DNA from 3 places in the Pseudoalteromonas sp. TAE56 genome. Region 2 is predicted to be linked to each of the others. Evidence: predicted binding sites of a transcription regulator. Region 2 holds the regulator's gene; each other region holds the start of a gene.
What was found. Region 2 encodes LexA, which represses DNA repair genes until DNA is damaged. Its sites were predicted from a motif close to TACTGTATNNNNATACAGTA; they were not measured.

Region 1 (4,207 bases), on a different contig from region 2:
TATCATTAAACCAAGGTAATTAGGAACGTAATGAAGAAAACATTCACGCTAAATCACGAGAAAATCAAATACCCTCGTATGGTTGATGCTGCAAAGCACGAAGTGAAAAAATATTTGAAAAGAGAGCGTAATAAAACGCTACCTGAAGATGCTGACTATTGGGCATTTGACTGTAAGTTTGGTAACACAGCTGAAGATGCGCAAGTTGTGCACGTTGCTGAATTAAGTAACCAAATTGGCGAAATTGAAAAGCAAGGTTTGACCTCTTTCTATGTAGAGATTTTAGCTCGACCTGCTCAACGTCAACAGTTAGATTTAGATGATGACGAATAACACTTAATTTAATTAAGTGTTCGAAGTTTTAAAATGAGCCCAAGTGGCTCATTTTTTGTTTTTATGCATTAAAGATTCACCTTAAATCATTTTTATTAATAACTAATAAGTAGAATTTTACTTTATTAACATTTGCATAACAAAATGTAGTGATATAGGGTGTGTTTAATTAAAAAAACAAAACAGTTGTACCATGCCGATAAATTACTCTGACCACCAATTGAAATTAAGCTTAAAGAGCTCTAAGGTACTTGTCGTTGACGATCAGCTATTAAGCTTAATTGTATTAAAAAAAATATTATCAGAGCATTTTAGTGTAACAACAACGAGCTGTGGTGAGGATGCGATTGAAATTTGTAAACATAATCCGCCAGATATAATACTACTCGATATTAATATGGAAGGAATGAGTGGTATTGAAACATGTCTAAAATTAAAAAATATATCTGAAACACAAGATATCCCCGTTATTTTTGTAACCTCATCTGAAAATCAAGAAGAAGAGTGCTGGGAAGCAGGGGCTGTAGATTTTATAAAGAAACCAACTAACTCGGAAACTTTATATAGAAGAGTGCGCGCCCATATTACGATGAAACTGCAACATGACTTACTCAATCAAAAAGTATTTCTAGATGATTTAACAAAGGTATTCAATCGTCGTTATTTTGATGCGCATTTTTCTAAAATGGAACGAAGCGCCTTACGAGAAAAAGTCGACTATGCACTATTACTCATCGATATAGACTACTTTAAGCAATACAACGATCTTTATGGTCATGTGCAAGGCGATACGGTTTTAAACCTTGTTGCACAAACTATTACTAATAGTTTGCAAAGGCCAACCGATTTTGTTGCGCGTTACGGCGGCGAAGAGTTTGTAGTTGTTCTACCGCATACAAGCACTGAAGGTGCAATTTGTGTTGCTGATAAAATTAAACAAAATGTGGTCGATTTAGGAATATTACACAGATATTCAGAATATGACTTTGTGACTATTAGTATTGGCGGTGCAACCCTACAACCGTACGTAAATAACAAAAACACCTTGCAGATCGCAGATGAAAAAATGTATGAGTCCAAAATGCAAGGGCGTAACCAAGTGTGTTTTTAAGTTTAGCTAGCTAATAAATCACTTTGCCACTTAAAAACACCTTGTAGGTGATAAATATTAAATAAGATTATTTATTACACGCTATGACATTTTTTGTACTTTTTATTGCTACCACATGGGCAGTCATCATTTCTGCCCACTTTAATATCTTCAACAGGATATATAGTGCCATCTAAATAACACCATTGAGTATTTTCTTTAATAAACTGCGATTTTTCGTGAAGCTCACAAAATAAGTTTTGATAAAAATATTGGGCTTTAAATTCTACAGTGCCGGTATCTCCATCATGGCTTGACCCAATTACATCAAGATTTATAAATCGACAGCTGTTAGCAAAATCATTGATTTCTTTAACCGGATTTTCAGCTTGTTTTTCTTTTGCGTAGGTTTGATAAACATATTCTGCATTTTTAATAACATAAGCACTGAATCGTGAGCGCATAAGTTGTTCAGGAGTGTCAGCTTGCTTAACAGATAAGTGAAGCGGCTCACAGCAATCGGCATAATTGTGCCCACTGCTGCAAAAACATAATGTGGTATTGAGTGAAGTCATAATAATAATACAAAGTCTAAAACATTAGTTTAACAAGCTTATTGGGCGAGTGATATCTCTGTTGTTTGAGACTTTTTAGTAAAACAGTATAGTTTTGTATTCGTTTTACTTAAATCGAACGATAGATTCGTAAGTAGTTGGTTATTAACTATATCGGTCCAGGTAATTACCGCTGCAAAGTTTCCGTTATGTAATGCAGAATTTAATACATACTCTAAATTTACTAGGTGCTTTTGTCTAATAACAAGTAATTTACTTGTATCAATAGAGCATGAGTCAAGTAAAGCTTTGCTAGGTACATGATCTGGAGCAATTAGTAACGTCCATGCATTAGAGCTATTGTATTGGTGTAATACTTTTAAAAGCTCAAAGGTCGCTGAAATTTCATCTTCAATTTGAATCAAATTCACGCAATCGCTTTGCTCATCTTGTTGGTAACTTTTAACTGTTCTTACGGTAATAGGCTGTAACATAATTTCACTCACTGGGTTTTTATACAGTATTCATATACAGTAGTTTATACAGTGCTTTCGTGCAAGCCTTTTATGCTATTTATTTGTACAGTTATTCAGCTTTTGATCATTGTTTTTATTTTTTTAATTTATAATTCTTTATTAATCAGATTGTTATGGAATTATTTTTGAGAGGGTATTCTAAAAATAAATTTTTGAGCAGTGTCTTCATTTTGGGGTTTTATACTGTATAGGATTATCTTTGTAACCATATACAGTATTTTTTTACACTGCATACAGTACTTCTATCATAGTTAGCTTATGTGTTTTCACTCGTGCGAGGGATCATATGAGAAAACTGGAGTTGGTGGATTTGTTCGTACAAACTTGCCGCATAACATTGAGCATCTTTAAATCGCTTAGTTTCGATATGTTTGCGTATATCTGTAACCGCTGCAGTGGCAGGGGCGTACCCTTGGCTACTTGCTAAGCTTAACCAAGCTACAGCATGAAATACACTTTGTGGCACGCCTTCACCTTTCACAAAGAATAAACCTAAATAAAACTGTGCTCTATGGTTTCCCGCCATTGCAGCAAGTCGCATCCATTTTGCAGCCAATGGAGCTTGATTATTTTTTAAATAATATAGGGCTTTATTTAACGTACTTTGCTCATCTTTTTTATTATCAACGGGCACAGAGGTATTTTCGGGTTGAGTAACAAAACCTAAAATATTATCTAGCTGTTGCTCTAAGTCTTGCTCACAAGGTGTTGTTTTAAGCATATTGGTTCATTTATTATTTTAACTACTCTAACAGTTTAGTATATAGCAAGGTAAAATGTCCTGTAAAAGATAATTTTTATGTTAAAATCTCGCCACTTTTTACTATCACAAGTTTATTATGTTCGAAGCCTTATTTAAACTGAGCGAAAATAATTCAACAGTTAAACGCGAATGCGTTGCTGGCCTAACTACCTTTATAACTATGGTATACATTGTATTTGTAAACCCGGCTATGCTCGCAGAGGCTGGGATGGATCAAGGGGCTGCATTTGTAGCGACATGTATAGCAGCTGCGATAGGCTGTTTTATAATGGGTTTATGGGCTAACTATCCATTAGCATTAGCGCCTGGTATGGGACTAAATGCCTTTTTTACGTATGGTGTCGTATTAGGAATGGGTTATACCTGGCAAGCCGCGTTAGGGGCTGTATTTATGTCCGGTTGTATATTTTTGTTTTTAAGCTTATTTAAAGTCAGAGAGTGGATTATTAATGCCATACCTCTGGTGCTCAAGCGAGCAATCGCAACGGGTATAGGTGCTTTTTTAGCATTAATTGCCCTTAAAAATGCAGGCATTATTGTCTCAAGCCCGGCAACATTAGTACAGTTGGGCGACATTACTTCTCCAGGACCGTTATTGGCTATATTAAGCTTTTTTGTAATTGCAGCGCTTTTATACCGCGATTTTAAAAGTGGCGTGCTTATTAGTATTTTATTAGTGACTGGCATTGCTTTAAGTTTGGGGCTTGTTGAATATCACGGTGTTATGGCTATGCCACCATCAATAATGCCTACTTTTATGCAGCTAGATTTTGCAGCCGCTTTTGATATATCAATGATGAGTGTTATTTTTGCTTTCTTGTTTGTCGATCTTTTTGATACTTCGGGTACATTAGTTGCGGTAACTCAAAAAGCAGGTTTAGCTGATGAAAAAGGTAACATGCCTCGTTTAGGGCGCGCATTAAGTGCTGAC
Region 2 (4,207 bases):
GCATTTGCGGTAATTTGTATTTTAGTTGGCGGCTCAAAAGGCCGGCCTGTTATACCGTTAAAGCTTTGCTGTTCATCTTTATTTATAACTGTAATTATAGGTGTGGTTAAGAAGTTCTCAAAAATTATTTGTGTTGGATTAGCCACCTGAGATGCAATATCGTCAAGGGAGGCAACATAATCAGCTTGCGTAAATGGGTTATTAAGAGTGCGTGTTGCAAGATGCTTCCCATGAACTTTATCAAGAGGGATAGCGCTCATTACTAAACCACCTAATAGCCAAGCTAAAATTTGTAATGCTAATAAATAACCTAACCATTTATGTAACTTGCGAGCATGTTTAAATATTTTTTTATTCATGTTTTAGTCTTATTATTTTTAGAGGCTAGTTTATTACATTAATGAGATAAGTTACTGCGACATTTTGTCGCAGTTTAAACTATAGCTTACTGTAATCATTTAAAAATAAAAAAGATTACACTTAAATTGCTAACATGATTTATTTGTTTAATTGAGCTGAATGTTTGATATCTAGCTAGCTTTAAATGCTAATAAATACTTAAAAGCTGCGAAATATCCATATAAAGTGGTTAATAGAGCATAGTTGATTTGGTATAACGGTAAAACTGCGTTAAAGTTTGCAATGAAATTATTAGAGGATAAATACGAAACGATGTCGGAAATTCAATTTTTAAATGTAGATCTTGAGCTTGAATCAAAGCAAGATATTAGTTTGCTAGTGGCGGACTTGAAAAAAGTCGCTACGATTTTACATTATGACAAAGACGAATACCGTCAATTAGCGCGTATTGAAGCAACAGGTGTAGTAAACACGCCTGACAAAGCAATAAACCATATATGTGAGCTTATTGAATCGTGTTCGCGTAACGCGCTAAAGCAATGGTTAAGCTGTTCACGTAGAACGTTTGATATTGGTTTTGAATCAGGCACTTCTCCTAAGTGCTTTAATCAAGCCTTAGATGCAGATACATTACTACGTATATCTGCGATTGGTGCGGGTATGGAAATTACAATTTACCCAATCGAAAAGTAACTATCTTCGCTCTACGACTGCTGCGGTCATTTTAGATACGCAGCACAGCTCATTGCGGCTATTTGTAATTTTTATTTCCCATACTGAACTACGTTTACCGATATGAAATGCTCTTGCCGTGGCTGTTAAAGTGCCGTTACGAGACGCTTTTAAATGACTTGCGCTAATTTCCTGTCCCACGCAGTAAAATTTTGTAAAATCGACAACAAAGTTAGCTGCATAGCTGGCAACTGTTTCGGCAAGTACAACGTTAGCACCGCCGTGAACCATCCCCATTGGGTTATGATGCTCAGGAATTGCTGGCATTGTGGCAACCAAGTAATCATCGCCAATCTCTGTGATTTCTATCCCCATAGTTTTCATCAGCGTACCTTGACCATTTATACCTTCATCTAGCTGTTTGCAAAACTCTAAAGTAATAGGTTGATACCAAATACTCATAATGACTCCTTTGCTTTTTTTATCATTTATAAACTTAGTTTTAGTTATATCCCTAAAATGTACACAAGTGAAATTACTTTGGCTATTTTAAGGCTTAATTTAAATTTGCGATTTTTATTTAACTGTATATACTCACAGTTAAATGTACTGTATGGAAAACCAGTTGTATGCGACCATTAACGAACCGCCAAGCTCAAATACTCGAACTAATTAAAGTTTTTATTAAAGACACTGGTATGCCTCCTACACGTGCTGAAATAGCGCAAACATTAGGTTTTAAAAGTGCCAATGCTGCTGAAGAACATTTAAAAGCACTTGCTAAAAAAGGCGCCATTAAAATGAAGCCAGGTGCAAGCCGTGGTATTCAGTTAATTGAAGAAGAAGAGCCAGAACAATTAGGTTTACCGCTTATAGGGCGTGTTGCTGCTGGTTCACCTATTTTGGCGCAAGAGCACGTTGAAAGTCACTGCAAAATCGATCCATTAATGTTTAAACCGGCTGCAGATTTTTTACTACGCGTTAACGGTATGAGCATGAAAGATATTGGTATTATGGATGGTGATTTACTTGCTGTACATCGTACTCAAACCGCTGAAAACGGACAAGTTGTTGTTGCCCGCTTAGACGAAGACGTAACTGTAAAACGTCTTGAGAAAGCAGGTCGTAAAGTATTACTTCATGCTGAAAACGACGATTTTGAATCTATTGAAGTAGATCTTGAGAATGAGTCTTTTAATATTGAAGGCTTAGCCGTTGGCGTTATAAGAAACGCTGATTGGATGTGACTTTAAAAATAGCTTTTAAACAAGCAGTTTTATAAATGCGTACTAATTAGTACGCATTTTTGTTTTAAAATTCGTACTAAAATAGGGCGTAAACAGCCCACTGACTATTCAACCTGTAAACTTTTTTGCACTTATAATTTCCCCTCCAAATGCGTTAAACCCCTTTGTTTTTCTCATCTTTTGAACTTCCTGTTGCCTAGCTAGTTGCTGATTTTTTGTTAATTACCCAATTACAACCTGATTGTTTTTTATACTAAAACTTGCTTGTTGTTCATTTTTTAGCTAATTGTTAATGTGCTGAGCTAATAATAACTCACAGCTTTTTAGTTTTGAGAACACACAATATACACAAACACGTTGTTGGCGCAGCAAAACCAATCAATATTAAATGAGATTGGCTAAAAAAATAAAAATAACGAATTGGCGTTTAAGCCGTATGCCTCTTCGCTTTGCATTCGCAATAGCATCAAAGGAGCCACCACATGGGTAAACTGACCTCTACCTTGTGGCTTATATTATGTGTTTTTTCGCACCCAGTTTTGGCTAACAGCCAATACAATATGCGCAAAGGCGTAACCGATATAAGCAATAATGTATATCAGCTGCACATGACTATATTTATAATATGTTGTGTGATTGGGGTGATAGTGTTCGCAATTATGTTCTGGGCACTTATTCATCACCGTAAATCTAAAGGGGCTGTACCTGCCCAATTTCACGAAAGCACTAAAGTAGAAATACTTTGGACTGCAATTCCGTTTGTTATTTTAATTGCTATGGCAGTACCAGCTACTAAAACCCTAATTGCAATGGAAGATGCCAGCAAAGCTGATCTCACTATTAAAATTACAGGTTCACAATGGAAATGGCATTATGAATATATGGGCGAAGATGTAGAGTTCTACTCTATTTTATCTACCCCGCAAGATGAAATCGCTAATCTTGCAGATAAAAATCCTAACTACTTACTTGAGGTTGATAAACCTCTCGTACTGCCAATAAATCAAAAAGTACGATTTTTAATGACTTCTGACGATGTTATCCACTCTTGGTGGGTACCTGATTTTGCAGTTAAAAAAGATGCGAATCCCGGCTTTATAAACGAAACATGGACGAACATAAACGAAGAAGGTACTTACCGAGGCCAATGTGCTGAGTTGTGTGGTAAAGATCATGGCTTTATGCCCGTTGTGGTGGTTGCTAAATCTGAGGCTGATTTTAAAACATGGCTTGCAGATGCAAAGCAGGCTAAACAAAAAGCAGCATTAGCAGATGCCGCATTACTTGATAAAACCCTCCCAAAAGAAGAATTAATGACTTTAGGCGAACAAGTATATATGGCCAATTGCGCTGCATGTCATCAGCCCACTGGCATGGGATTACCGGGTGTATTTCCTGCACTTAAAGGCAGCCCGATAGTGCTTGGCGGTATAAAAGATCACATTGATGTAGTTATCCATGGACGACCTGGTACGGCAATGCAAGCATTTGCCAAGCAGTTATCTATAAAGCAATTAGCAGCGGTTATTACTTATAAACGTAATGCGTGGGGTAATGATACGGGTGATGTTATTCAACCGAGTCAAATACAGGCAGCACTTGATGCCAAAGTGGAGGCGAACTAATGAGTAGCATAGTAGAACAACCTAACGCCAATGAAGCTCATCATGCTCATCACCCAGCTAAAGGTTTTAAACGCTGGCTTTACACAACTAATCATAAAGATATAGGTAGTTTATATTTAATTTTTTCGCTGACCATGTTCTTAATTGGTGGTGGAATGGCCATGGTGATCAGAGCTGAATTATTTCAACCTGGTTTACAGTTGGTCGACCCTCACTTTTTTAATCAAATGACCACAGTGCATGGTTTAATTATGGTGTTTGGTGCGGTTATGCCGGCCTTTACAGGCCTTGCTAATTGGATGA
Region 3 (4,207 bases), on a different contig from region 2:
CGTTCATCCTACGAAGTTTACTGACGACAAAGGTGAATGGTTAAGTGAAGTTATGGCTAGCGATTTAGGTGTTCACACAGATGAAGTTAAACCTCCTGTGAAAAACTACCTATTTGAGGATGTGTTTTATGATTCAGATCTTGAAAAAAAGAATATTACTGAAGATGAGATTATCTCTGTAACTGTTTTTACCAAAATTCCGAAGAATTCACTTAAAATTCCTGTTGCTGGGGGATATTCTTACTCACCTGACTTTGCGTATATAATGGAAACAAGTAAAGGCGACTTTTTGAACTTCATCATTGAAACTAAAAACGTTGAAGGTAAAGATAATCTTCGTAAAGAAGAAGAGAGAAAAATAGAACATGCAAAATTACTATTTAAAAAGATAGACAAAAAAGTAAAGGTAGATTTCAAAACACAATTTGCTGATGACCGCATCTACGAGTTAATCAAGCAACATATATAATGAAATACGACTGCCCTTGTTATACAAGGGCAGTATTGAATTTTGTTAGTTATTTTCTTTATCAGGCGAACAAAATCTTTAACTCTTATTTAAATTATTTTTTATAGTACGACGAGATTGAGTTGATTTACGTCTTGTTTTTGGCTTGAAAGATGACTTTCCTTTACCTTTTAGAGCCTGAAAATCAATAGATTGAATATTCTGCACTAATTGGTTCAACTGTATTGTTAATGGTTGCATGAAGTTGTTATATGTCATCTCACGTTGATTGATTGATTCAAGTTGTGATTCCCAGTGCGCGGTCATATCAGGTACGACCATTTTTACAGGAAGTCCTGTAATTAATTCTTTGCCCACATCAGTGGCACGAATTTCTTTACCATTGCGTTTTAAAAACTGGCGTTTAAATAACAGTTCAATAATACCAGCTCTCGTTGCTTCAGTTCCAAGCCCATCAGTCTCACGCATTATTTTCTTTATCGATGAGTCTTGAACATACCTTGCAATACCTGTCATGGCAGATAGAAGCGATGCATCATTAAAGTACTTGGGTGGCGAAGTTTGTTTTTCAATAAGCTGGGCGTTAATACATTGAACCAGCTCATTTATTTTGACGTTTGGCAGTTTTTTAGCTGAAAAGTCATTATCTGAGTTTTTATTGTTTGATAATTTCGCTGGGAATAGTACTTTCCATCCTTGTGATATTACTTCTTTTTGTTTAGTAACGAATAGCCCACCTGAAATTTCTGTATCAATTTGTTTTTCTTGATATTCAAAATTTGAATAAAACTGAATTAAATATTGCCTTGCAATCAGCTCATAAATATTAGTTTGGAAAGAAGATAGATTACTCATATTTAACGTTTTACTTGTTGGTATTATTGCGTGGTGAGCGGTCACTTTTGAGTCATCCCACGCTCTACTTTTTAGGTTTAGATTTGCATTATCTACAGTTTCACCTAAGGCATTATGATTTGATTTAATGGCATTAGTAACTTGGTTAACTTCTTTTAAGTGCTCTTTAGGTAAGTGACGGCTGTCCGACCTCGGGTAGGTAATAAGTTGAAAACGCTCATAGAGCTCTTGGCATGTATCTAGTACATTTTGAGCGCTCATGCCAAAACGCTTTGAAGCATCAATTTGTAATGCAGATAAGCTATAAGGTAATGGGGGAGCTTGTTTCTTTATCGTCTCTTTAACATCAGTTACAACACCTTCTTTGTTTGTAATTTTTTCAACAACAGTCTCTACTAATTTTTTTGAAACTACATGGTTATCTTCATCCATATAAGGCTCGCAAGCCTTACTGGGTTTCCATTTTGCTTCATAGCATTCACCATCATTTGTTTTAAGAGTTGCTAATACTTCATAAAAAGGTTTAGAAACAAAATTTTCAATCTCCATATCACGATGAACGACTAAGCCTAAAACAGGGGTTTGAACTCTACCAATAGAAAGTACGCCCTGGTAACCGGATTTTTGTCCTTGAAGTGTACATAACCTGGTCATATTAATACCATAAAGCCAATCGGCTCTGGCTCTGGCCAATGCTGAGGTAGCAAGAGGAATAAAATTAGAATTTTTTTGAAGCGAATTTACTGATTTTTTTACAGCAGAAGGATTAAGGTCACTTATTAAGCATCTCAATGTTTTAGCATTTTTAGCTTTAGATACACCACAAAAGTTAATTACTTCGTCGACTAAAATTTGGCCTTCTCTATCTGGATCACCTACATTGACCAGTTGATCGGCTTGTTTAATTAGCTTTTTGACAACTGAAAGCTGCTTCTTAGTTTTTGTCTTAGCAACAAGTTTCCACTCATCAGGAATAATAGGCAAATGGTCAACTGACCATTTTTTGAATTCAGGATTGTAAAACTGAGGTTCTGCTTGTTCTAATAAGTGGCCTATGCACCAAGTGACGATATCACCGTTACCAGTTTCAGTGTAACCATCATTTTTTTTATGAGGCTTTGGTAATACAGCTATTAGAGCTCTGGCTAGGCTAGGCTTTTCAGCAATAAATAATCTCATTTTATATCTATTATTCGGTTTTAGCTTTTAACGATGCTGTATATAATAACAGTATTTATGTGTTTGTACATTTACCTATCTAAAATGCTAATCTCATGGTTAGTATCTGATTTAATGAGTGAGCCGCAAGTTTTTCTATTTAACACAATTTTATAAACGCTCAATACAATAATAATTATCGGCTATAGGGATATATTAATGGCAGGAACAAAAGTAAAAGTATCTGGTTTTGAAATGCAGTTTTCAGAAGGTATTGAAGTCAATGACTTCTATCAAGAGCTTGAATCAATTAGTAAAACTCAAGATATTAATGTTGGGCAATATACTACAAGAGTTTTTACTAGGATTGTAGATGGTTTAGCTGTTGGGTTAATTTTGACATTTAGGGATGATAAAAAAAAACTTGCAACAGAGAGGGATGACTCAGGGCAGTTGAAAGTTAATAGAGTTGAGTTAAAAGAAGATCAAACTAGTACTGAAGCGAGCTTGTTTTGTTTTAACCCTACGACCAAATGTGGTGTTTTTACGCATTATTCTGGTTCTGCCTCCGTTTCCGTTTACGCATCTATTTTTGGACAAGCCCATAAAAATGTTAAAAATAGATTGGTATCTCAAAAAGTTGATGAATACTCTAGGGGTGGTTCTCGCGGTGATATTAGTAAAATAAAGAGTAGAGTTCAAAGGGAGTTAGGTGGTTCTTTTAGTTTTAAATATATATATCAAGAGAAAGATTTAGACCAAATTTTAGATAATGTTAAATCTCTTTCAGAGGTTGAAGTCATAACAGAGCTTGGTGTACCGGATGAACCTATATTTCGACATATAGGTTCTATAGCTAAGAAAACAACACAGACTATTACTTTTCTAGATAAATTTAAAGTTATAGATAATCTAAGAGGACATCTATCTAATTTTATACATGATGTTTTAGGGAAGAAAGATAAAAAATATGCGTTAAGGCTTATTGGTGCCAGTTTAAGCGGGCAAAGAATACAGTATTGGATTGGTAATAATATTGAGGAGTATGGGCATTTTGATTATGACCAATATGTTGATGATCTTCCTGAGAAGGTTTGGGACGAATATTATGAATGCCCAGCCCTCGCAAATATAATTTCAATTGTGTTAAGAGGAAGTGAAACTTTTGGAGAAATTAAAAGTGTTAATAAATGGGATAAATATAAATCTTTATCTGACTCACTTCCAAAACCAGATCTTGAATCAGTTAAAACTGACTCCTTGAAATCAAATGAGGATTTTAAGGATGATAAACTGCCACCGCTACAGATAGAAATGTACCTATGATACCTTATGAATTAGCTATACAAATATTAGCTTATCAATCTAAGTGGAGTGTTGGTCTATTCACAGCAAGCATTACTCTTGCTAGTTTTCTTTTTACAATGAAATCATTTGTCATACAAACTGTAAAAGATAAAATATACGACACGGATAGTTACAAAAAGAAGATCAATCAGCGGAGAGCATCTGGCGCTAATATAGAATATTATGGTGCATTAAAGAGGTTAGCATTGCTGTTAAGATGGACAATACTCATAGCTTTAATAAACGCTATGTTCCAATTGATTTTAACTATTTTTAATTGTGTATGGCTTGCGCTTCTATGTTTATTGACAAGTGTTATTACAGGCTTCCTTTTCTTTTACGTCGTTTGGGTTGTTTCTGAAAATATTAGGGATTTGA

Region 1: L656_RS0104470 (SulA-like leucine-rich domain-containing protein) is a predicted target of LexA. The motif match lies at 2,494-2,513, and genes of this name have one in related genera.
Region 3: L656_RS0115245 (DNA topoisomerase III) is a predicted target of LexA. The motif match lies at 2,538-2,557, and genes of this name have one in related genera.

The regions. Positions count from the first base shown of each region.
Region 1 covers NZ_AUTN01000066.1:7,248-11,454, forward strand. The annotation lists gene L656_RS0104455 (DUF6172 family protein) at 31-333, shown strand; gene L656_RS0104460 (GGDEF domain-containing response regulator) at 527-1,444, shown strand; gene L656_RS0104465 (YchJ family protein) at 1,519-1,998, opposite strand; gene L656_RS0104470 (SulA-like leucine-rich domain-containing protein) at 2,037-2,471, opposite strand; gene L656_RS0104475 (tetratricopeptide repeat protein) at 2,770-3,234, opposite strand; gene L656_RS0104480 (NCS2 family permease) at 3,353-4,207, shown strand, end outside.
Region 2 covers NZ_AUTN01000117.1:14,442-18,648, forward strand. The annotation lists gene L656_RS0113765 (membrane protein) at 1-359, opposite strand, end outside; gene L656_RS0113770 (hypothetical protein) at 673-1,053, shown strand; gene L656_RS0113775 (PaaI family thioesterase) at 1,054-1,494, opposite strand; gene lexA (transcriptional repressor LexA) at 1,662-2,279, shown strand; gene coxB (cytochrome c oxidase subunit II) at 2,762-3,904, shown strand; gene ctaD (cytochrome c oxidase subunit I) at 3,904-4,207, shown strand, end outside.
Region 3 covers NZ_AUTN01000131.1:4,936-9,142, reverse strand. The annotation lists gene L656_RS0115250 (type III restriction-modification system endonuclease) at 1-469, shown strand, start outside; gene L656_RS0115245 (DNA topoisomerase III) at 548-2,503, opposite strand; gene L656_RS0115240 (hypothetical protein) at 2,702-3,808, shown strand; gene L656_RS0115235 (hypothetical protein) at 3,805-4,207, shown strand, end outside.